2 regions of the Streptococcus sp. D7B5 genome follow, and region 1 is predicted to be linked to the other one. Evidence: riboswitches for the same ligand, from Rfam matches in the RefSeq annotation. Region 1 holds a riboswitch; the other holds the start of a gene.
What was found. A riboswitch is a leader RNA that binds a small molecule or an ion and turns the genes downstream of it on or off. The one in region 1 is predicted to bind thiamine pyrophosphate.

Region 1 (11,789 bases):
TCATCTGGCGTGTCCATAGCACCGAGGCCATTTTCTACGATGAACATAGGCTTTTGATAACGATCCCAGATAGCATTGAGGGTGATACGAAGCCCCAGTGGGTCAATCTGCCAACCCCATTCAGAGGATTCTAGATAAGGATTTTTGATAGAGGCAAAGACATTTCCAGCGGTCAGATTCGTCACTTCTGGATCGCCTGAGGCCACTCGACTCGCATAGTAAGAGAAGGAAACAAAATCAACAGTGTGATTCTTCAACAAATCCAAATCCTCTGCCGTCATTTCAATTTCTATCCCCTCACGCTCCCACTGTTTCTTGGCATAGTTTGGGTATTCCCCACGCGCTTGGACGTCAATGAAGAAGTAACTCTTACGGTCTTCCTCCATAGCTGCCCAGTAGTCTCTCGGATGGGCAGTGTTGGGATAGTATTGTCCTGCTGCCAACATACATCCCACCTTGTTTTCTGGATCAATTTCGTGAGCAATTTTAGTCGCCATAGCCGAGGCTACCAGCTCATGGTGGGCTGCTTGGTATTTGATCTGTTCTTGATTTTCTCCTTCTTCAAAACAAATCCCAGCTCCTAAAAAGGGGGCATGCAGAATCATATTGATTTCGTTGAAGGTGAGCCAGTACTTGACCAAGCCCTTGTAACGGGTAAAGAGGGTGTGACAGAGATTTGCGTAAAAGTCCAACATACGACGATTGCGCCAACCACCGTACTCCCTAATTAAGTGCATGGGGCAATCGAAATGCGTGATGGTCACCAGTGGTTCAATTCCATACTTGTGGCATTCCTTAAATAAATCCTCATAAAAAGCTAGACCAACTTCATTTGGCTCTGCTTCGTCACCTTGAGGAAAAATCCGAGTCCAAGCAATGGAAAGTCGATAGGTTTTAAATCCCATTTCTGCAAAAAGCGCAATATCTTCCTTGTAATGATGGTACATATCAATGGCTTCCTTTGCTGGGTAAAAATAGCCCTCCTCAAACGAAAACATCTTTTTCTGACCTGTAATAATAGCCTCACGGTCTGGACCAATCGGTACCACATCCACATTAGCAAGACCACGGCCATCTTGATTATAAGCACCCTCACATTGATTAGCTGCCGTAGCACCACCCCAGAGGAATCCTTCTGGAAATTGTAGTATTTCTGTCATCACTTTACCTCGATTGATTTATTACTTCTATTATACTAAAAAGGAGGCAAAAAGTTTGGAACCCTCTGGATAATAATAGCACTAAACTTACTTTTATATATACGAAAAAAAGACTGAAACCAGTCTTCTTTTTAAATCAAAGCTGTGATAGCCGTTACTAGGCCAAAAACGATACCTGGTGCATTAGCAGCCGCAAGTGGAATATCTCTTTCTTTCTTGAAAAGACCGTAGTAAACCCAGAGACTACAGTTGATGGCTGCAACCAAGGGCTGGATAAAGTTCCCTTTTTGACCAGCCAGGTTGTTCATAATTTGTGGGAAGTAAGACACATACATCATAACAGACATAAAGGTCGCTACCCAACCTAAAATTTTCATTTGTTTTTCAGACATTTTCAAAACCTCTTTCATTTTTACTGAATCTTATTTTAAAATATTCTTTCAAAACAATCAAGTCTTTAAAACTTTTGTTATAAAGATATAAACTATCACAATCTTGTTATAAGAAAGAGGGAACAGAAAAAAGACCGAATTGCTCCGTTCTGTTTACTCAATCAAATATTAGAAAATGAATACTCCTTTTCAATGAATCGATTGATTGATGGTAAATAAGCCGTTAGAAATTATTGACAGTATCGAAATTTTCTAGTAAAATGAATTTTGTTAATACCTAAATGGTGTGTAGTTTTCTATCAACATAGTCAGGAGAAAAGGAACTTATGCTAAAAAAATTTAATGAATTGTCACTGAAAGATAAGGCTTATCTAATTGGCGGTTTGAGCTTATTAGTCATTGTGATCTCATTTGGTCTACTCAATCGTCAAACAGTAACTGTCAGTCTTGTCTTTACACAACTATCTGCTCCCTTGATTTTGGTGATTTTTACTTGTCTAGTAATCGGGATCATTGCTGGTAGTGCTATTGGTATTAGCTATCACCATAACAAGACTCAAGATCTGAGAAGCCGCATTGCTGAAGCAGAAGCGACTATCAATATAAAAGACAGGGAGCTTGTCCAGTACGAGGAACAGGTGCAACAATTAAAACAGGAAGCCAAACAATAAGTGTAGAAATCATAACCACCCGTGAAAACGGGTGGTTTTTTGTCTCGCACCTAACGGAGCGAGACGGACTGAAAGTCGCATAAATACAAAAAAGATCGAATTGCTCCGATCTTTTTAAGTTTCACTCCAAGAATGTTTAGATAAAAAATTTGATAATAGAATTACCTACTTCATACGATAAAAATCAATCACTAGACCAGCAGGCCCTTTAACTAATAAGGACTCTGTTCCCCAATCCGTTTCACAAAGACCGTGTAAAATCTCGACACCGATCTCTTTTAACCGTTGGTAATTCTGATTTAGATCCTCAATCTCAATATGAAGAATGATTCCTGACTGAAAATCTTCCAAAGGAATCAAATGATTTTGGGACAACATCAGACAGTGACTGCCAATCGTAAACTGAGCAAAACTGTCATCAACATAATCGGACTTTTTATCCAAAATACGCTCCAAGTCAGCACAGACTTGTGGAACATCTGAAACGATAATATCTAATTGATTTAAATTCATTTACTATACTCCATAAAAAGACCGGATTGCTCCGATCTTTTTAAGTTCCACGAAGGAATTATTTAATTGCGCGTGATTGCAAACCTTCTTCTTCCAAGAAGAGACGGAATGGTACGAGTTCTTCTGCTTCGTATTTTTCCTTGAAGGCTTTGATTGCTTCTTCTGAGTGTTGTTTTGGATCCAATTCAAGTACTTCTACTGGAAGCGGACGGTGTTGAGAGATGCGAGCATCGATCACAACAGTTTTACCTTCTTTGTTCAATTTAACAGCTTCTGCAACAACTGCGTCGATGTCTTCGATACGATCAACTGTAAATCCAACAGCTCCTTGAGCTTCAGCGATTTTCGCATAGTCAGCATTAGGGAAGTCACAACCAAACAAGTGTTTGTTTGTGTCTTCGTATTTGTCCTTGATGAAGGCATATTTACCATTTGAGAAGACAACGTTGATAACTGGAAGGTCGTATTGAACGTTTGTGATAACGTCTGGGTAGCACATGTTGAATGCACCGTCACCCATGATGTTCCATACTTGGCGATCTGGATTGTCTTTCTTAGCAGCGATACCACCAGGAAGGGCAATACCCATTGTCGCAAAGAGTGGAGATGTACGCCACATGTTCTTAGGTGTCATGTGAAGGTGACGAGTAGATGTTTGAGTAGTGTCACCTACGTCGATTGAGTAGATAGCGTCTTGATCAGCATGTTTGTTGATTGCATTGTAAACTTGGTACAATTGCAATTCACCCTCAGTTTTACCTTCGAGTTTGTTCATGTAATCACGCCAGTTTTGGTTGTTCTTCACGTTTGCACGCCACCATGGAGTAGATTCTACTGGGTTCACTTTGTCAAGGATAGCTTTCGCTGCTTGACCTGCGTCACCAAGGATTGAAGCGTCAAGGGCGTGACGTTTGCCAAGTTTGTAAGGGTCGATATCAACTTGGATGAATTTTTCAGTGTTCTTGAATGCTTCGTAAACTTCAGCAAATGGGAAGTTTGAACCAAGGAAAAGAACTGTGTCTGCTTCGAAGACCACTTCGTTAGCTGGTTTCCAACCAACACGGTAAGCAGAACCTGTCAAACCTTCGTAGTTCCATTCAAAGGCTTCAAAGTTTTTACCAGTTGTGATGATTGGTGCTTTGATTTTACGTGACAATTCAGTAATGACTTCACCAGCTTTAACACCACCGTAACCAGCATAGATAACTGGGCGTTCAGCATTGTTTAAGATTTCAACAGCTTTGTCAATTTCAACTTCGTTCAAAGCAGGAGCGATGAATGAACGTTCGTATGAACCTGAACCATAGTATGAGTTTTCATCGATTTCTTGGAAACCGAAGTTTACTGGGATTTCAACAACAGCTGGACCTTTTTTAGAAACTGCAGCACGGCAAGCTTCGTCAATTACTTTTGGCAATTGCTCAGCGTAAGCGACACGTTTGTTGTAGACAGCGATACCGTTGTACATTGGGTTTTGGTTCAATTCTTGGAAGGCATCCATGTTGAGTTCGTTAACAGGACGTGATCCAAGGATAGCAAGGAATGGAGTGTTATCCATAGCTGCATCGTAAACACCGTTAATCAAGTGAGTCGCACCTGGACCACCTGAACCAACTGCAACCCCGATTGAGCCACCGAATTTAGCTTGCATGACCGCTGCAAGAGCACCTGTTTCTTCGTGGCGAACTTGCAAGAAGCGGATATCTTTGTCTTCAGCCAAAGCGTCCATCAATGAGCTGAGTGTTCCTGATGGGATACCGTAGATGGTGTCTACGCCCCATGTTTTCAATACGTTGAGCATTGCTGCAGATGCAGTAATTTTCCCTTGAGTCATAATGATAACTCTCCTTCAAATATTTTTAAAACTTGATAAACCCGTTTTCATATACTAATTGGAAACGTTTCAGCAAATTTTTACTCTACTACTTTACCACATTTGTTTTGGGTCTCCTAAGAATGTGCTCAGAAGTTCTTATTCTCTATTACAGTACAGTTTGAAAACGTTTTATATAACTGTTTTATAATAAAAAGCGAGCAAGCTCGCTTTTAGTCTATTTTACTAAAGTTTAGCATGAGTGAACTGGTTAAAACAGATACAGAACTAAAGGCCATGGCTAGACCAGCCAGTTCTGGATTGAGAACGAGACCAATTCCTGAAAAGACTCCTGCTGCAATCGGAATTCCGGCGACATTGTAGATAAAGGCCCAGAAAAGATTGAGCAGAATTCGATTGAAGGTTTTCTTGCTCATGTCAAAGGCACGAACCACTCCTAGGAGGTTATTAGTTGTCAACACCAAATCTGCTGACTCGATGGCAATATCTGTTCCAGCTCCCATAGCAATCCCCACATCTGCTACACTGAGGGCAGGAGCGTCATTGATACCATCACCAACAAAGGCCACTTTCCCAGCTGATTGTAGTTTATGGATTTCATGGGCTTTTTCTTCTGGCAAGACACCTGCAATGACCTCTTCGATTCCAATCTGATCGGCAATAGCACGCGCCACGCCAGCATTATCCCCTGTCAGCATGACTGTTTTAAGTCCACGTTTTTTCAGCTGACTGATGGCTAGCTTGGCATTTTCCTTGGGGATATCTTGCAGGGCAAGCAAGCCTTTGATTTCATTGTCAACAGCCAAGTAGACAACTGTCTTAGCTTCTTTTTCTAGTTCTTCTAGTTTTTCTTGATAAGTGCTTGAAATGATCATCCCATCCAGCATTTTAGCATTTCCAAGCAAGACTTGTTTCCCAGCTATTTGCCCTGAAACACCTTTTCCATGAAGGGCTTGGAAATTTTCAACAGTTTGAATCTCAAGTCCAGTTTCAGTCGCTCGCTTGACAATGGCCTCAGCCAGTGGGTGCTGAGAGGCTTCTTCTAAAGAAGCTGCTAAGCCAAGTACTTCTGTCTCATCGCCAATGATATCTGTTACCACTGGTTTTCCTTCTGTCAAAGTTCCTGTCTTATCAAAGACGAGAGTTTTGACTTTCTGGATTTCCTGTAAGACGGTTCCATTCTTGAGGAGAACGCCCATTTTGGCACTACGCCCAGTTCCCACCATGAGAGCCGTTGGTGTTGCGAGTCCCAAGGCACAAGGACAAGCGATAATCAAAACTGCCACCCCATAAAGCAGAGAAGTCACAAAGCTAGCCCCAAGTAAGACAAACCAAACCCAAAAAGTCAGAATCGCTAAAATGACGACTGCTGGGACAAAAATCCCTGAAATCTTATCCGTCAAATCCTGAATTGGTGCTCGGCTAGTCTGGGCTTTCTTCACAAAGTCCACAATCTGAGCCAAAACTGTCTCTGAACCAACTTTTTCTGCTTTAAAAACCAGTGTTCCGCTATTATTGATAGTGGAGCCAATGACGGTATCTCCAACTGTCTTGTCTACCGGCAGGCTCTCACCTGTCACCATGGATTCATCAATACTGGACACACCTTCTACTACGACCCCATCAACCGCAATCTTTTCACCTGGTCGTACTCGAATCAGGTCACCTACCTTGACTTGCTCTAAGGGGACTTGAACATAGTTATCCTCACGCAAGACTTCTGCAGTTTTAGCCTGCAAGTCCAGTAATTTCTCCACAGCTTGGGAAGTATTTTTTCGCATTTTTTCCTCAAAAACGGCTCCCAAAAGAACAAAGAAGAGGATAAATCCAGCACTTTCAAAGTAAACGGGGAGACCAGCGAAGAGGGCAACTAAGCTATAGAAATAGGCCACTAGAGTTCCCAGAGCCACCAAGGTATCCATATTGGCATTGTGCTTTTTAAAGCTGGCCCAAGCGCTTTGGATATAGGGACCACCTGCTACTAGCATAATGGGTGTTGTGGCTAGAAAGGTTCCCCAATGCATGACTTGGTGACTAATGCTGCCTGTCAACATCCCAACCATGAGAAACACAAGAGGAAGAGTAAAAATACTAGTAATCCAAAAACGTTGCAAAAGTGACAAAGATTTTCGAGTCTTCTCAACTACGGTATAACTTCCCTTTTGCATCTTCATGCCACATGAAAATTCATGTTGCCCCAACTCTTGAGGCGTAAAACGAATTGTCTTCTCCTCGTCCACGCCGATTGGTTCCAAGATACCTTCTTCTTCAAAAAGGATTTCTTTGTAACAGTTTGATGGCGTCACACGATGAAAAGTTATCTCAGCCGGAATCCCTTTTTGAAGCTGAATATGAGCTGGATGATAGCCTTTTTCAGCTCGGATACGGATTTTTTGAATGCCATTTTCTAGGCTTGCTTTCACAATTTCTGTCATAGTCTCCTCCTACTCTACAATCATCTTGCCGTGCATCATGTTCATACCACATGCAAAGCCAAACTCTCCAGTCTGCTCAGGTGTGATTTCCACTACATACTCTTCACCCATAGGAAGATCCGCATGCACACCAAAATCTGGAAAGACGATCTGATCTAGACAGGGTGAAGGGTCCTTGCGGTCAAAGACAATGCGGGCTGGCACTGATTTTTTAAGAATAATCAACTCAGGCGTATAGCCCCCCATGACTTCCACTCGGATCTCTTGGTAACCCTTTTTTTGCTGGGCCTTTTGTCCAGATTTTTCAGGCTTTTTGAAAAACCAAAACAAGATAAACGCGATAAGGGCAATACAAATAATGGTTACAATACTATTTAACATGACGTCTCCTTTACATACAATTACATCTTACTTCTGTTACAGCGCTTGATTTCTTCTTAGAAATCACAGCTTCTAAGTCTTCCAAGTCAGCCAAAGTGAAATCACATTCCACAATCAAATCAGCCAACAAGTTCTTAATCCTACGAGAACAAACCTTGTCTTTGATATCTTGGACAAGCAAGTCTCGACTCTGGTCCAGAGTTAAAAGGGCTGAATAGACAAAGAACTTGCCTTCTTTTTTCCTTGTCAGACACTCTTTCTCAACTAAACGAGCCAAAAGAGTTTGAATGGTCGACTTGGACCAGTCGAACCGCTCCGCCAGAACCCTGATCAAATCCGTACTGGTCTGCTCTCCTTGCATCCAAATAATCTTCATGACCTGCCATTCTGCATCTGAAATCTGCATCATCACACCTCCTAAATCTACATTTGTCGATTACAGTTATTAGTATACTCTCAAAATCTACATTTGTCAACTATAATTTTTATTATTTTTTCGAAAAATAGAATTCTAATCCTGTAACGAGAGATTTGCAGTCAAATTTCACTATATAAACTATAAAAATATGCTATACTGTAGAAAAAAGAAAACAACCACTAGGGGTGCGTAAAGCTGAGATTAACGACTGTTATATCCCTTTGACTCAATCTAGGTAATGCTAGCTGATGGAAGTGGAAATGATAATGAGGACTAGCTAGTCTTCTATTGCTTTCCTCAAACAGACTAGCTTGTTCTTGAGAATACAAACTTCAGTTGGTTGGGAGGTTTTAGATGACTTATTTACCCGTTGCTCTATCCATTGCAGGAACTGACCCTAGTGGCGGTGCTGGCATTATGGCTGATTTGAAGTCATTCCAAGCGAGAGATGTCTATGGAATGGCCGTTGTCACCAGCCTTGTCGCTCAAAATACCAGAGGTGTTCAATTAATCGAGCACGTCTCCAACCAAATGCTGGAAGCTCAATTGGAGAGTGTCTTTTCGGATATCAAACCTCAGGCTGTGAAAACTGGTATGTTGGCAACTACTGAGATCATGGAGATCATCCAACCCTACCTTAAAAAGCTGGACTGTCCCTATGTGCTGGACCCTGTTATGGTCGCTACGAGTGGGGACACCCTGATTGATACCAGTGCGAGAAGCTTCCTAAAAACAAACCTACTTCCCCTTGCAACCATTATCACTCCCAATCTTCCTGAAGCAGAAGAGATTGTTGGTTTTTCAATCCATGATCCAGAAGACATGCAGCGTGCTGGTCGCCTGATTTTAAAAGAATTTGGTCCTCAGTCTGTAGTTATCAAAGGTGGTCATCTTGAAGGTGGTGCCAAGGATTTCCTCTTTACCAAGGAGGAACAATTTGTCTGGGAAAGTCCACGAATTCAAACCTGTCACACCCATGGTACTGGATGTACTTTTGCTGCAGTGATTACGGCTGAACTAGCCAAGGGGAAGACCCTTTATCAGGCAGTCGATAAGGCCAAGGCCTTTATCACAAAAGCCATCCAAGACGCCCCTCAACTCGGTCATGGTTCTGGCCCAGTCAACCATACAAGCTTTAAAGATTAAGAAAAAACTCTCTAGTTCCCACTATAAGGGAATTAGAGAGTTTTTGATTAGGAAATAATGTCATCTAGCTTTGTTAAAAAAGCTTGCGTTTTTGCTTCTATATCTTCTGCCTGCATCAAATCACGGACAACGGCTACCCCTGCTATACCAGTTTCAGCAAGTTGGTCAATATTCTCTGACGTCAGGCCTCCGATAGCAACTACTGGAATGGCGACCGTTTGGCAAATTGTTTTCAAGGTTGAAATCAGGGTGATGGGTGCATTTTCTTTGGTCGTAGTTGGGAAAATGGCTCCTGTTCCCAAGTAATCCGCACCCGATGTTTCCGCCTCAAGAGCCCTTTTTACTGTTTTAGCAGTGACACCGAGGATTTTTTCAGGACCCAAGACTTTGCGGGCAACCGAAACTGGTAGTTCATCGTCGCCTATATGCAACCCAGCAGCATCAACCGCGAGACAAACATCCAAACGATCATCGATAATCAAGGGGACCTGATAGGCATCGGTTATTTCCTTGACTTGTTTTGCCAGTTGATAGTATTGATTGGTGGTGAGATTTTTTTCTCGTAGTTGGATGATGGTAACACCTGAACGGCAGGCCGTCTCGACTTTTTCAAGAAAGTTTTCCAAGGAATCTTGGTAGCGATTGGTTACCAGATATAGTCTGAGTGCTTCTCTATTCATAAAAGTCTCCTTTGATAGCATCTAGCCAATTTTTATCTCTTTTTAGAAGAGAGAGCTGATTGAGAGTTTGAAAGCGGAAATCTTCCAATCCCATTCCTTGAACAAGAATTCTCTCAGCAGAAATATTGAGATAAGAAACCGCTAAGCACGAAGCTTCAAAGGCAGTCTTTCCTTGGCTGAGAAAAACGGCAGTCAAGGCTCCAACCAGGTCTCCTGTCCCCGTTATCCAGTCTAATTCGTCACAGCCATTTCCCAATACAGCAACTTGATTCTCTGAAACTATGAGGTCCTTAGGTCCAGTTACTAAGAATGACATACCAGGATAAAGCTGACACCAGTCTTTCAAGACTTGAAGTAAATCCTCAGTTTCTTGATCTTTATGGCTAGCATCAACTCCAACTCCGTGGTGCTTTAAACCAACAAGACTTCGGATTTCCGACATATTCCCTTTAAGGACTGTGGGCTTGTATTCTAAAAGATCTCTGACTAAGGTCTTTCGAATGGGAGATGCTGCTAGGCCAACCGCATCTACTACCATTGGGAGACAAGCTTGGTCTGCATAAGAAGCTGCCCTACGGATTGCTTTTTCCTTCTCGGCTGACAAATGCCCCAAATTGATAAAGAGGGCTTGACTTTGCTTAGTAAAATCAAGAACTTCACGAGGGTCATCTGCCATGACAGGTTTGCATCCTAGAGCCAAAATGCCATTAGCCAGCATCTCACAGGAAATCTCATTGGTGATGCAGTGAATCAAGGAACTGGTTGCCAGAGGGAAAGGATTTGTAAATGCCTGCATCAGTCTATCCTTTCTCCAAAGAAATATCCCTGCACTTTTTTAAAGAATTCCTGCTTGATTAAAAATCGAAAGGCGAGGAAAGCTATGGCTGTACCGATCAAGGTCGCTCCGAAAAATCTCGGAGTATAGATAAACCAGCTGAGCTTGGCCGCAGATCCGGTAAAGAGAACCATGACAGGATAGGAAACAATAGAACCGATAATCCCTGTTCCCAAGATTTCTCCTAGGGCAGAATAGTGAAATTTTCGACCGTACTTATAAAAGAGACCTGCTAGGAGAGCTCCAAAAGTAGCTCCTGTGAGGGCCAAGGGCGGAATGCCTTGAGTAGACATACGGATAAAGGCTGTGACTGTAGCCATGACCAAGGCATAAACAGGTCCCATCATGATTCCTGCCAGAATATTGACTACACTAGACATCGGTGCCATTCCTTCAATTCGAAAGATGGGTGTAAGAACTACGTCAAGGGCAATCATCATGGATAAAATAGTTAATTTGTGAACTTGTAGTTGGTGGTTTCTCATTTTCTATTTCTTCTCTTTTTCTAAGGATTGCAAATCACTCGTCCAGGTTTGATGTTGGTAAGCCATCTCCCAAAACTTAGCTTCCATGTGGACACTTCGGTGGAAGGCCTCTAGCATTTTTTGTTTGTCTGTCTCGTTGCTTTCGCGATAGAGCTGATTGACCAGGGCTTCTTCCTCTTTAATCTGCTGTTCTAACTCATCGGTGATATAGGTCTCAATCCACTGTTGATAAAGAGGATTCGGGGATGGTTTGCGATTAAGTGCCTTGCCCAAATCATGGTATAACCAAGGACATGGAAGCAAACTAGCAAAAGCAATGCCCAAGTTTGGCTCTGCAAACTGGCGATAAATATGAGAAATGTAATGATAACAGGTTGGAGCGATTGGATGTTGCTCCATTTCCTGGTCGCTGATTCCTAATTCCATGAAAAATTGTTGGCGGATAAACAACTCACCCTCCACTAGACTCTGGGCATTTTGTTTCAAGAGTCTTTTCATCTCTTGGTTTGAAGTCTTATCAGCCAAGAGGTGATAGGCTTCTGAAAAAGACTTCAGGTAGTAGGCATCCTGAATCAGGTAATAGCGGAAAATAGAAGGTTCTAAATTCCCCTCTTGTAACTGTAAAACAAAGGGGTGATGAAAGGAAGCCTGCCAAGCTTCCTTGGATAATTCCATCGCAATATCTGTAAATTCCATAATAACTCCTTTATAGAAATAGGCTGGTTTGAAGCAATAAAAAGAAAAGTAGGTAGATCAATTTTGTCCTCTGAGAAATATAAAAAGTCCGATAACTATTCTCCAACTGTGCATGCTCGTCATATCCATGCGCAGATAGAGCT
Region 2 (11,789 bases), 570 kb from region 1:
AGTATTTAATCCCAATTCTGCTAATATTTGCCGTTTGTAGGCAATTTTTTGGACTTCCTTGTCTTCGTTCTGGGACCAATCTAGTTTAATTTCTGAAACAATTTGCCCAGGACGATTTTTCAAGATGTAGATGCGGTCACTAAGATTAAGGGCCTCTTCGATGCTATGCGTGATGATCAAGGTCGTCAGCTGTAGCTGTTTGTGAATCTCCAGATACCAAGCGTGGAGTTCCATCTTGGTCATCTCATCCAAGGCACTAAAGGCCTCGTCTAGAAGAAAGAGTTTGTGCCCGAAAAGGTAGGTCCGGAGCAAGGCTACACGCTGGCGCATCCCTCCACTGAGTTCGTGAGGATACTTGTCCCGTACAGCTGTCAACTGGAAGGTCGCAAGGATGTCATCCGCTCGAGCAATAGCCTCTGCCTTATCCACCTTTTGAATCAAGAGGGGCAGGATGATATTGCCAAGCACCGTCTTGTGCTCCAAAAGCAAATCCTTTTGCAACATATAACTCACGCGCCCCTTGGGATTTTCTTCACCGTCCAAGACAATTCGCCCAGACTGGACTTCTAAAATCCCAGCGATTAGGTTAAAGAGAGTGGTCTTTCCAACACCACTTGGACCTAGGATAGAAACGACTTCACCTGAAGTCACCTGTAGGTTGATATCCTCTAAAATCTTTTCATCGCCATAGGCATAGCTGACGTGTTCTAGTCTAATTTCTGTCATTATTTTACAAATTCGTTAGTGAAGCCCTTGTCAGTCAAGTCTTCTTTAAGGATACCATTTTCTTTGTCCCATTTGTAGAAGGCATTCCAGCGGTCAGCGTCAAATTGTCCCCATTTTTCCTTGTCGCTTGCGTATTCTTTTGACAAGTATTTTTGAGATTCGATGACAAAGTCACGTTTTTCCTTGAGTTCAGGTGCATTCTTGATGAGGATATCTGCAGCTTCTTCTGGGTGTTCCATAGCATATTGGTAGCCTTTTTTGATGGCTTGGATGACTTTACGAGCTTCTTCCTTGTTGTCTTTTAGATAGTCGTTGTTTGCGATGATAACTGGTGAGTAGTAGTCAAACTCCTTGACATAGTCTTTTAAGTACATGAAGTTAGCATCTACGCCTTGAGATTTGGCAAGGATACCATCCCAACCGTAGTAGATCCAAGCGGTGTCAAAAACGCCATTGGCAATTGGTGTGATGGAGTTTGAGTCGTTGTTTGGTACTTTTTCGACCTTCTCAAAGTCTCCGCCTTGTGATTCTACCAAGGTTTTCAACATAGCAAGCTCCGTTGGGTCATTCCAGGTTCCGTATTTCTTGCCAACCAAGTCTTTGGGACTGCTTACATTGTCAGATTTACGAGAAATGATTCCTGATGTATTGTGCTCAACGATAGCGGCAACAGCAGTAATGCCTGCACCTTTTTCCAATTTCTTAGCCATGTAGTCCTGGAAATAGATAGCAAATGGCGCCTTGCCATTGATCACCAAGTCAGACGAGCTTTCTTCTGGTGGCAATTTCAAATCAACATCCACTCCAGCTTCTTTGAAATAACCTTTTTCCTTGGCAACGTATAGCCCTGTGTGGTTAGTATTTGGCGTCCAGTCTAGGATGAAGTCAATCTTCTTAACTTCTGCTTCTTTGTTGTCCTTAGAAGCAGTTCCTTGGCCACAAGCCACAAGCACGACAGCTACAAGAGCTGTTACAATCATTAAAAACACTTTCCATGTTTTCTTCATTTTCACTTCCTCTTTTCTTTTTCTAAAACATCCTTATCTTAGGGATGTTTCCATTTAATCACATATTTTTCACTGATATCGACCAGCTTCATACCCAAAAGACTGATAATCGACACCAGAATAATAATGGCAAACATGGTATCATACTGAAACAGTTTTTTAGACTGAATCATATAAACACCAAGACCTTCAAAACCTCCCAACCACTCAGATACCACTGTTGTGATAAAGGCGTAGGAGACACTGACCCTCAGACCTGCATAAAAGTAAGGCAGACTGACCGGGATTTTAAAATGCCACAGGATTTGCCAAGGGTTTGCCCGCATCAGACTAAACAAGGTCAGCATATCCTTGTCACAGTGCCTAAATCCATCTAAAATACTGACGATGATAGGGAAGGTTGTCGTCAAGATAATCAAGACAATCTTGGGCAAAATCCCATAACCTAGCCACAAGACCAGGATAGGAGCTATGGCAATGGTCGGAATGGTCTGTACAACCACCATCATAGGGTAAATCAGGTCATTGAGCCAAGTCAAACTATCCATAAGTACAGCCATGAGACAGGCAATCAAGACTCCCAAGACTAGACCTAGCAAAGCCACTCTCAAGGTCGCCCAGCTATGGTGCCAGAGAAATTCTCTGTCACGAACAAAGGCCTGGAGAATTTCAAAAGGGGTTGGCAGGATAAACTTGGGTAAAAGTTTGAATATTCCCGCTAACTGCCAGATTGACAAGACTCCTAGAAAACCCAATAGACTAATGTGTCGTCTCAGTATACTTTTCAAGTTTCTCATCAATACTTAAAATCTCTCCTACATTTATTTTGACATTGGCAAAGACATTATCTGCTTCCTGCCCTGCCACTTCAAGCGCTTCTTTGAGAATACGCATGAGCTCATCAAACTCCCCTTCCAAGACCGTTTCAAATGGTGTCACTACCATGGTCACGGACTGAGCTTGCAGATAGGTAATAACCTGATCGATAATAGCAATTCGGTCAACCCCCTGCGATAGGGGCAAGACTTGCAAGGCAATGCTTGCTTTCATAAAAACCTCCTTTTCTCAGGTTTCCTTTTGACAAAAAGAAAACCCCTTCCATATATGGAAAAGGTGCAGAATTCGGCTAAGTATCGTTCCCTACGCTGGCATTACCCAGATCAGGTGCGGTCGAAGTTTAACACTTCCTCTCAGACTGTACACAGACTCCCATATCTTATATGGAAATATAGTAACGCAAATACAAGGAAAAGTCAAGGAAACTGCTTACAGAAAATCATGAAAAAGAGCTTGAAGGCAAATGTTTCAAACTCTTTCATAACTTTCTTATTTAGCCTCGTACCATGTTGCCCCTTCATTTTCATCTGCGATAAGGGGAACACTGAGCTGGATGGCTTCTTCCATGGTTTGTTTCACTAGAGCTTTGACGGCTGCTAGTTCTGATTTCGGAACCTCGAGGACGATTTCATCATGCACTTGCAAGAGCATCTTGGTCTGATAGCCACCTTCCACTAGAGCTTTGTCTAGCTGGATCATTGCAATCTTGAGAATATCTGCTGCAGATCCCTGGATAGGAGAGTTGATAGCTGTCCGCTCTGCAAAACCACGAATGTTAAAGTTGCGCGAATTAATATCTGGTAACTCACGACGACGCTTGAAGAGAGTCTCTACATAACCCTTATCACGCGCCTCACGCACCACTTCATCCATGTAGTTTTTAATACCTGGGAAGCGTTCAAAGTAAGTGTCGATGTAGGCTTTAGCCTCTTTACGGCTGATGCCCAGATTATTAGACAAACCAAAGTCTGAAATTCCGTAAACCACTCCAAAGTTGACGGCCTTAGCATTGCGACGATCATTTGGAGTCACATCCTCAGGGCGTTCAATTCCAAAGACCCGCATGGCCGTCGAGGTATGGATATCTGCTCCCTCTTGGAAGGCTTTGATTAAGTGCTCATCCTTAGAGATATGCGCCAAAACGCGCAACTCAATCTGCGAATAATCCGAGCTAAGAAGAACGCTATCCTCCCACTCAGGCACAAAAGCCTTACGAATGAGACGGCCTTGCTCCAAACGCACAGGAATATTTTGCAAGTTTGGATCTACACTAGACAGACGCCCAGTCTGAGTCAAATCCTGCACATAGCGCGTGTGGATCTTGCCATCATCCAAAATCCAGTCTTGCAAACCAATCACATAGGTAGATTGAATCTTAGCAATCTGACGGTAGTCTAGGATTTTTTTAACAATCGGAGCAATGGGAGCTAGACGCTCTAGCACATCCACAGCTGTCGAGTAACCTGTCTTGGTTTTCTTGGTATATTCCAGAGGAAGACCGAGCTTTTCAAAGAGAAGCACGCCCAACTGCTTAGGGGAATTGATATTAAACTCCTCACCAGCCAGTTCATAAATCTCCTGAGTTAATTTTTCAATGACAAGTTCATTTTCAGCCTGCATCTCAAGCAAGGTCTCTTTCTTGACTGTAATTCCAGCGATTTCCATCTTGGCAAGGACAAAAGCCAGAGGTTGCTCCATGTCATAGAGAAGGTCTAACTGCCCATGTTCACTGAGTTTTTCAAGTAAAACCGGTTCCGTCTCAACCAATACAGCAACCTTGCGAGCCAAATGCTCCAAGAATTTCTCTCTCTCAGGGATGGCTTTCTTGACCCCCTTACCGTAGAAAGTCTCATCATCAGTCAGATAAGTCTGGCCATAGAGACTCGCAATAGTTGAGATTTCATTGTTCTCGACTGTTGAGAGTAAGTATTTTGCCAAACGACTGTCAAAAGCAGGTGCCTGGAGGTTCAAACCCAAGCGATTTAAAAGAACCTTCGCTTTCTTAAAGTCATACACTTTCAGAGGTGTTTTTTCTAAAAATTCCTTGAAAACCGGCTCCTGCAAGAGCTCAAGTTTGTCTGTAGCGTAAAGTTTATCTCCGCAGGACCAAGCAAAACCAACCAAGTCATCTGTATGGTAATTCTCCCCAAAGAGCTCAAAGTGGAAGATGGAGTCTGCGCTCAGCATGTCTTGACTGACGTGGTCAACGATAGTGAAATCCAAGCTCTCAGGCGCATCCTTTGACGAAACATTTAGAGCTTGTTTGAGCTGTTTGAAGTCCATCTCATCGTAGAATTTCCCGAGATTTTCCACATCTGGGCCATTATAGACCAAATCATCAAGACCAATCTCAATCGGTGCCTGAGTCTCAATGGTCGCCAAGGTTTTAGACAAAAAGGCCTGTTCCTTGTCATTGATGAGATTTTCCTTCATCTTAGAAGCCTTCATCCCATCGATATTTTCATAAATACCCTCAAGCGAACCATGTTCCAGCAAGAGCTTGATACCCGTCTTTTCACCGATTTTCGTGACGCCAGGGATATTATCAGACTTATCCCCCATAAGAGCCTTAAGATCAATAAACTGAGCTGGTGTGAGGCCCATTTTTTCCATGAGATAGTCTGGTGTAAAGGCCTCAAACTCAGCCACACCTTTCTTGGAAATCTCAACCACCGTATGCTCATCCGTCAACTGGATCAAATCCTTATCTCCGCTAACGATAGTCACATCAAAAGAATCCTTCTCAGCCAAACGACCTAGAGTCCCGATGATATCATCAGCTTCATACTGGGCCAACTCATAATGGCGAATCCCAAGATGATCTAACAACTCACGAATGAAGGGAAATTGCTCACGAAACTCATCTGGAGTTTTAGCACGGCCACCCTTGTAGTCTGCATACATCTCTGTTCGGAAAGTCGTCTTTCCTGCATCAAAGGCTACCAAAACATGACTGGGCTCAACCCGCTCTAAGACATGATTCAACATGAGTTGAAAGCCATAGATTGCATTGGTATGAAGGCCATTAGCATTTTTAAAACGATCCAACTGCTGATAGAGCGCAAAAAAAGCCCGAAAAGCAACAGAAGATCCATCAATTAATAATAATTTTTTCTTGTCCATACACCCATTATAAAGGAAAGCAAGGAAAAATACCATCGGAAAGAGCTGAAAAACGCGGACTTATCCCTATTTCACCATAAAAAAGAAAAGGACTATTCAAATCCTTTTCTTTTATTGATTTCATGCGATTTATTTGTTTAATTTTCTCTTTGCAAATGGTAGCAAACCAAGAAGGAGACCAACAAATCCTAACGATGCGACTGCTGAAGCATCTTTGCTTCCTGTATTTGGAAGGAGTTGCTCATCTGTTGCTGCAGGCGCTTTGTAGGTACGATCTTGTTCAGTTCCAAGAGTAGGGTTTGTAGCCAAAGGAGCTACACTGCCAGTGTATTCCGGAACTTCATTTACTGCAGGTTCAATCTTTTCAGCATAGGCTGGAATAGTAGTCACTGCCGGAGCACCACTTTCTGCATAAACTGGAACATTTGCTACGGTTGGGGCACCGCTTTCTGCATAAGGCAGAGTGTTGTTTACTACTGGTATACCACTTTCTCCGTAAGCTGGAACATTTGCTACGGCTGGGGCGCCACTTTCTGCATAAGGCAGAGTGTTGTTTACTATTGGTGTACCGCTTTCTCCGTAAGCTGGAACATTCGCTACGGCTGGAGCGCCACTTTCTGCATAAGGCAGAGCATTGTTTACTATTGGGGCACCGCTTTCTCCGTAAGCTGGAACGTTCGCTACGACTGGAGCGCCACTTTCTGCATAGGCTGGGAGTTCATTTACAGCAGCTTCTACCGCGTTTGCACCTTGCTTGTATTCTGGCAACTCTGCAGTTGCAGCTTCTACTGCGTTCACCCCACCTTTAAAGTCTTCAATTTCAAGAACAGCTGACATGACACTACTTAGAGTCTTAATAGCATCCTCATAGTCTGCTAAAGCTTGTTGCAAGTCTTTGACTTGACTATTCTTGTCACCAGAAACTTGTAAACTTGATAATTGCGCTTTAATCTTAGCAACTTGCTCTTCTAATTTACTCAGCTCAAGTTTTTTCGCATTACTATTTTCTTCTGCTGCTTCCTTGTCGGCTGCAGCGAGTTTAGCTTGGTCTTGACTTGAGAAATCTTCTTGGCTCTTCACTTCGGCCGGTGTCACCCGATCGCTGTCTTTTGCCAAGAAATCATCTAACAAATCTGACGCATCAATGTCACCTTCTTCGATAGCTTTCAAGATGCCGTCCTTGCCAATCACTTCTTTAGCTGCCTTAATCACCGCTTCCTTATCAGTGATAGTGACATCTTTGTTGATGTCGTCGATGGTCTCTTTTTCAATTTTTTCTAAGGTAGCGATTAAATCTGAGCGAACTTTTGCTGCCTCTTCTGCTGCTTCCTTGTCGGCTGCAGCCAGTTTAGCTTGGTCTTGGCTTGAGAAATCTTCTTGGCTCATCGCTTCGGCCGGTGTCACCTGATCGCTGTCTTCTGCCAAGAAATCATCTAACAAGTCAGATGCTTCAATATCTCCATCTTCGATAGCTTTCAAGATGCCGTCCTTGCCAATCACTTCTTTAGCCGCCTTAATCGCTGCTTCCTTATCAGTGATAGTGGCATCCTTGGTGATGTCGTCGATGGTCTCTTTTTCAATTTTTTCTAGGGTAGCGATTAAATCTGAGCGAACTTTTGCTGCTTCCTCCGCTGCTTCCTTGTCGGCTGTAGCGAGTTTAGCTTGGTCTTGGCTTGAAAGTTGAGATTGAGTTTTTGCTTCGGCTGGTGTTACCTGATCGCTGTCTTCTGCCAAGAAATCTGCCAGTAAGTCGGACGCTTCGATATCGCCTTCTTCGATAGCTTTCAAGATAGCATCCTTGCCAATCACTTCTTTAGCTGCTTTGATCGCCGCGTCCTTATCAGTGATAGTAGCATCTTTGTTGATGTCGTCGATGGTTGATTTTTCGATACCTTCAAGCGTTGAAAGCAATTCGCTGTGAGCTTTTTCTTCCGCTGCTTGCTTAGCTTCTTCCTCTTTCTTGGCTTCCTCAGCCGCTTCCTTGTCCGCTGCAGCGAGTTTTGCTTGGTCTTGACTTGAGAAATCTTCTTGGCTCATCGCTTCGGCTGGTGTTACCTGGTCACTGTCTTCTGCTAAGAAATCATCTAACAAGTCTGAGGCATCAATGTCGCCTTCTTCGATAGCTTTCAAGATGCCGTCCTTGCCAATCACTTCTTTAGCCGCCTTGATCGCTGCTTCCTTATCAGTGATAGTGGCATCCTTGTTGATGTCATCTATGGTTGATTTTTCAATTTTTTCTAAGGTAGCGATTAGATCTGAGCGAACTTTGGCTGCATCAACCTGAGCCTCTTTATCAGCTTCATCTAACTTAGCTTGGTCTTCATCTGTGAATTCTGATACAGGTTCAGCTACTGTTTTATGCTCGCTTGTATCTGCTGGCCAGTCTACAATAACATCACCAATCTCCAAATCCTCATCTGCGATAGCCTTCAAAAGATTTTCTTTACCAATCTCTTCTTTGGCTTCTTTGATGGCCGTTTCTTTATCGGTGATTGAAGCGTCTTTTTTAATATCTTCAATTACAGCATTTTCAAGAGATTCTAGGGCTTGAACCAGAGCATCCGTCGCTTGAGAAACTTGTTCTTTGGCATCTTTTTCAGCCTGGTCTAGTAGAGCCTTCTCCTCAGTAGATAATTTTTTATTAGTTTGAACTTCAGGACCTGTTACCACAGCCTTATCTTCTGCACCTTCTGGCAATTCAGCGATGATATTATCTAAGCTAAGCTCTCCAGACTCAAGAGTATCTGAAATATACATCTTACCGATATATTCCTTCACAGCTTCAGCTGCATCCTCTTTGTCCTCAATCGCTTCCTTATCCTTAATATCACTAATAGCCTGTTCCTCAAGTTCATCCAAAGCCTTCATCAACTCTTCTTTGGTCATTTTAGCTGGATTTGTCGCACCAGGATTAGCTGGACTAGCGTTTTCTGATCCCTTTTCAGTTTGAGCACCGCTCTCCCCTTCTGTTCCAGCTTGTGGTTGTGCAGGAGCAACTGCCTGCTCTTCTGCTTTCCCTTCATCTGCCTTAACTACTGAAGGCTGTGAAACGAGTACACTAGCACCCAATACAGCTGCACTTGCTAAACTTGTTAAAATAACTTTCTTCTTGTCCATTAGACAAAGCCCCTTTTATAGTTTTTAATGTTATTATATTATACTATTCAAAGAACGTCAACTAATTCGATATCCATTTTAAAATTTTATCAACAAGAAGAAAGCTTGTATAATGTTTAAGAAACACTTCCTATTCTTACCCCATCACTGTCTAGTCTGTAGCCATCAATAATCGTATTAACAGCTAAGGCTCCCGAAGCATCGACATAGTAATGTTTACCCGAGACTTGGAACCATTGACTAGCTTTCATCCGACCAGATTCCTCTAAGTAATACCAAGTTCCCTTGTCTTTAACCCATCCCGTCTGCATCTCACCCGAAGCCTTTAGATAATACCAGTGAGAGTCATCCTTAATCCAGCCAGTTGACATGGCCCCATTTTCTTTTAAATGATACCAATTGCCATTAACTTTTTTCCATCCTGTCGCTAGCTTACCATTCTCTCTGTAATACCAACTCCCTCCTTCTTTTTTCCATCCATTCTCTGTATTGCTTAACTCTGCATACTGCACATATCTTCTAGAACCGCTATAAGACAAATAACCGAGCCACTTATAACCGTCCTTTTCAAGAACTTGATCATAACTCACACTCTCACCAGCATAATAGTAGTCAATAACCTGTCCTGTACTCGACGGTTGGTCCATAATCGGCGATTCCCCCGTGAATACTATTGTCCCACTGGACGGAAGCTCTGAGTTACGAGTATTCTCACCTGCACTATGGCTAGTAGATAAATCCTTGAAATGAATAAAACCTGTCATCGAACTAGCCTTGACTTTTCGACGGTTATACTTTTCTCGAACCCCATAGTTATACTCTTCGATTTCAATCGTATCCCCTGATACATTTGATACCCAGGCCACGTGCCCATAATATCCTTCTGTCGACCAAGCAATAGCCCCAACTTCTGGCTTAGTATCCACACGGTAGCCTTCTCGCCTTGCACGATGTCCCCATTCATTCGCATTTCCGTAGGCAGGAGGAATCTCAAAGCCATTTACACTACTCAAACGAAAGGCCGCAAAAGAGGTACACTGGCGAGAATACATCCGCCACTGATCGATTTCAACACTACCATTTTTGTAGTGAAGCGGATAGTCATCTCCACGCGCTACACTGTCGGCCTGAACTGATTCTCCACCAAACAAAAAGGTACTCGTAACGAACAAAGTAGCCAGCCCTACACTCAACTGAGTACATCCACTCTTCTTAACTCCTGATTTTAAAAACGTCATTCATTCTCCTTAATAATATAAATTTTCGAGGTTACCCTCGTTTATACTATTCGGGAGAAAAAGAAAAAAGTGAGCAAAGCTCACTTCATTTTAGGATTCTTAGTCTAGATAGCGAATCAAGTTCTTTTCTGTCAGGATATCTGAGTAGGTGAAGGATTCAACGTAGACATTGGCTTGTTTGTCTCCTTCAACATCCCCAAATTCAACGATAAATAGAGATGGATAAACCTCAATTAGCTTACCCAATCTATTTTTTTGGCGCTTACGGCCATTTTCCAAAGTCATTTCAACGACTTGTCCCTCATGTGCCTTGATTTCTTCTTTGATTTTTTTCATCTTGGCTACATCTGTAAATGCATCTGACATCTTATGCCTCCCTCTTTGAGATACTTGAAAATTTATTGTATTCTTTTTGGAAAATCAATTCCACCGTTCCACGAGCTCCACTACGGTTTTTCTCGATGATAACCTCAACCTTGTTATTTGGAATTCCTTCCTCTTCTTCACCCGCACGATCGTAGTAGTCGTCACGGTATAGAAAAGCTACGATATCCGCATCCTGCTCGATAGAACCCGATTCACGAATATCAGACAAGACTGGTCTCTTATCCTGACGCTGTTCCACTCCACGGGATAACTGACTGAGAGCAATGACTGGAACTTTCAATTCCTTGGCTAGAATTTTTAGCTGACGAGAAATTTCAGAAACTTCTTGTTGACGGTTCTCACGACCAGTCCCTGTAATAAGCTGTAGGTAGTCGATCAAAATCAAGCCTAGATTGCCTGTTTCTTGAGCTAGTTTGCGTGAACGCGAACGAATTTCCGTGATTCGAATCCCTGGCGTATCATCGATATAGATACTCGCGTTAGCTAGGTTCCCTTGAGCAATGGTATACTTTTGCCACTCCTCGTCAGTCAATTGACCCGTACGGATAGAATGAGACTCCACCAAACCTTCTGCTGCCAGCATACGGTCTACTAGGCTTTCTGCACCCATTTCCAGTGAAAAGATGGCAACCGTCTTGTCCAACTTGGTCCCGATGTTCTGAGCAATATTTAAGGCAAAGGCTGTCTTACCAACCGCTGGACGCGCCGCTAGGATAATCAGCTCCTCCTCGTGGAGACCTGTCGTCATATGGTCCAAATCACGATAGCCTGTAGCAATACCTGTGATATCCGTTGTTTGTTGTGACCGAACTTCTAGGTTCCCAAAGTTGATATTCAGAATATCTCGAATATTCTTGAAACCACTACGATTGGCGTTTTCACTGACATCAATGAGTCCCTTTTCTGCTTGAGCGATGATTTCATCTGCAGGCTTAGAAGCTTCATAGGCTTGGTTGACAGACTCTGTCAACTTGGAAATCAAGCGACGAAGCATAGCCTTTTCGGCAACAATTTTAGCATAATACTCCGCATTAGCTGAAGTTGGTACTGAGTTGACAATTTCAACAAGATAAGACAAGCCACCAATATTTTGGAGATCCCCTTGGCTATCCAAAATCGTCCGAACTGTTGTCGCATCAATCGCTTCTCCACGATCCGACAAGTCTACCATCGCTTGGAAAATCAACCGATGAGCATACTTAAAGAAGTCACGAGAATCAATGTATTCTCGGACAAAAACGAGCTTACTCTCATCTATAAAAATAGCTCCCAGAACAGATTGTTCTGCTAAAATATCCTGAGGTTGAACTCGCAGTTCCTCTACTTCTGCCATCCGACTTTCCTTCCTTTTACA

Region 2: linked by a shared signal. The riboswitch ahead of P8P68_RS07350 (thiamine-binding protein) and the one ahead of thiD (bifunctional hydroxymethylpyrimidine kinase/phosphomethylpyrimidine kinase) in region 1 are both predicted to bind thiamine pyrophosphate.

What each region holds. Positions count from the first base shown of each region.
Region 1 is NZ_CP121467.1:97,492-109,280, reverse strand. It holds gene P8P68_RS00520 (6-phospho-beta-glucosidase) at 1-1,160, opposite strand, end outside; gene P8P68_RS00515 (SemiSWEET family transporter) at 1,292-1,552, opposite strand; gene P8P68_RS00510 (LapA family protein) at 1,879-2,223, shown strand; gene P8P68_RS00505 (VOC family protein) at 2,389-2,736, opposite strand; gene spxB (pyruvate oxidase) at 2,795-4,570, opposite strand; gene P8P68_RS00495 (heavy metal translocating P-type ATPase) at 4,783-7,005, opposite strand; gene P8P68_RS00490 (cupredoxin domain-containing protein) at 7,015-7,386, opposite strand; gene P8P68_RS00485 (CopY/TcrY family copper transport repressor) at 7,397-7,792, opposite strand; TPP riboswitch at 7,976-8,074, shown strand; gene thiD (bifunctional hydroxymethylpyrimidine kinase/phosphomethylpyrimidine kinase) at 8,159-8,950, shown strand; gene thiE (thiamine phosphate synthase) at 8,998-9,630, opposite strand; gene P8P68_RS00470 (hydroxyethylthiazole kinase) at 9,623-10,426, opposite strand; gene thiW (energy coupling factor transporter S component ThiW) at 10,426-10,950, opposite strand; gene tenA (thiaminase II) at 10,954-11,646, opposite strand; gene P8P68_RS00455 (energy-coupling factor transporter transmembrane component T) at 11,657-11,789, opposite strand, start outside.
Region 2 is NZ_CP121467.1:1,493,655-1,505,443, reverse strand. It holds gene P8P68_RS07365 (ABC transporter ATP-binding protein) at 1-726, opposite strand, end outside; gene P8P68_RS07360 (ABC transporter substrate-binding protein) at 726-1,733, opposite strand; gene P8P68_RS07355 (ABC transporter permease) at 1,772-2,530, opposite strand; gene P8P68_RS07350 (thiamine-binding protein) at 2,493-2,783, opposite strand; TPP riboswitch at 2,854-2,956, opposite strand; gene polA (DNA polymerase I) at 3,060-5,693, opposite strand; gene P8P68_RS07340 (SIALI-17 repeat-containing surface protein) at 5,823-8,810, opposite strand; gene P8P68_RS07335 (CHAP domain-containing protein) at 8,927-10,048, opposite strand; gene P8P68_RS07330 (Veg family protein) at 10,148-10,414, opposite strand; gene dnaB (replicative DNA helicase) at 10,416-11,768, opposite strand.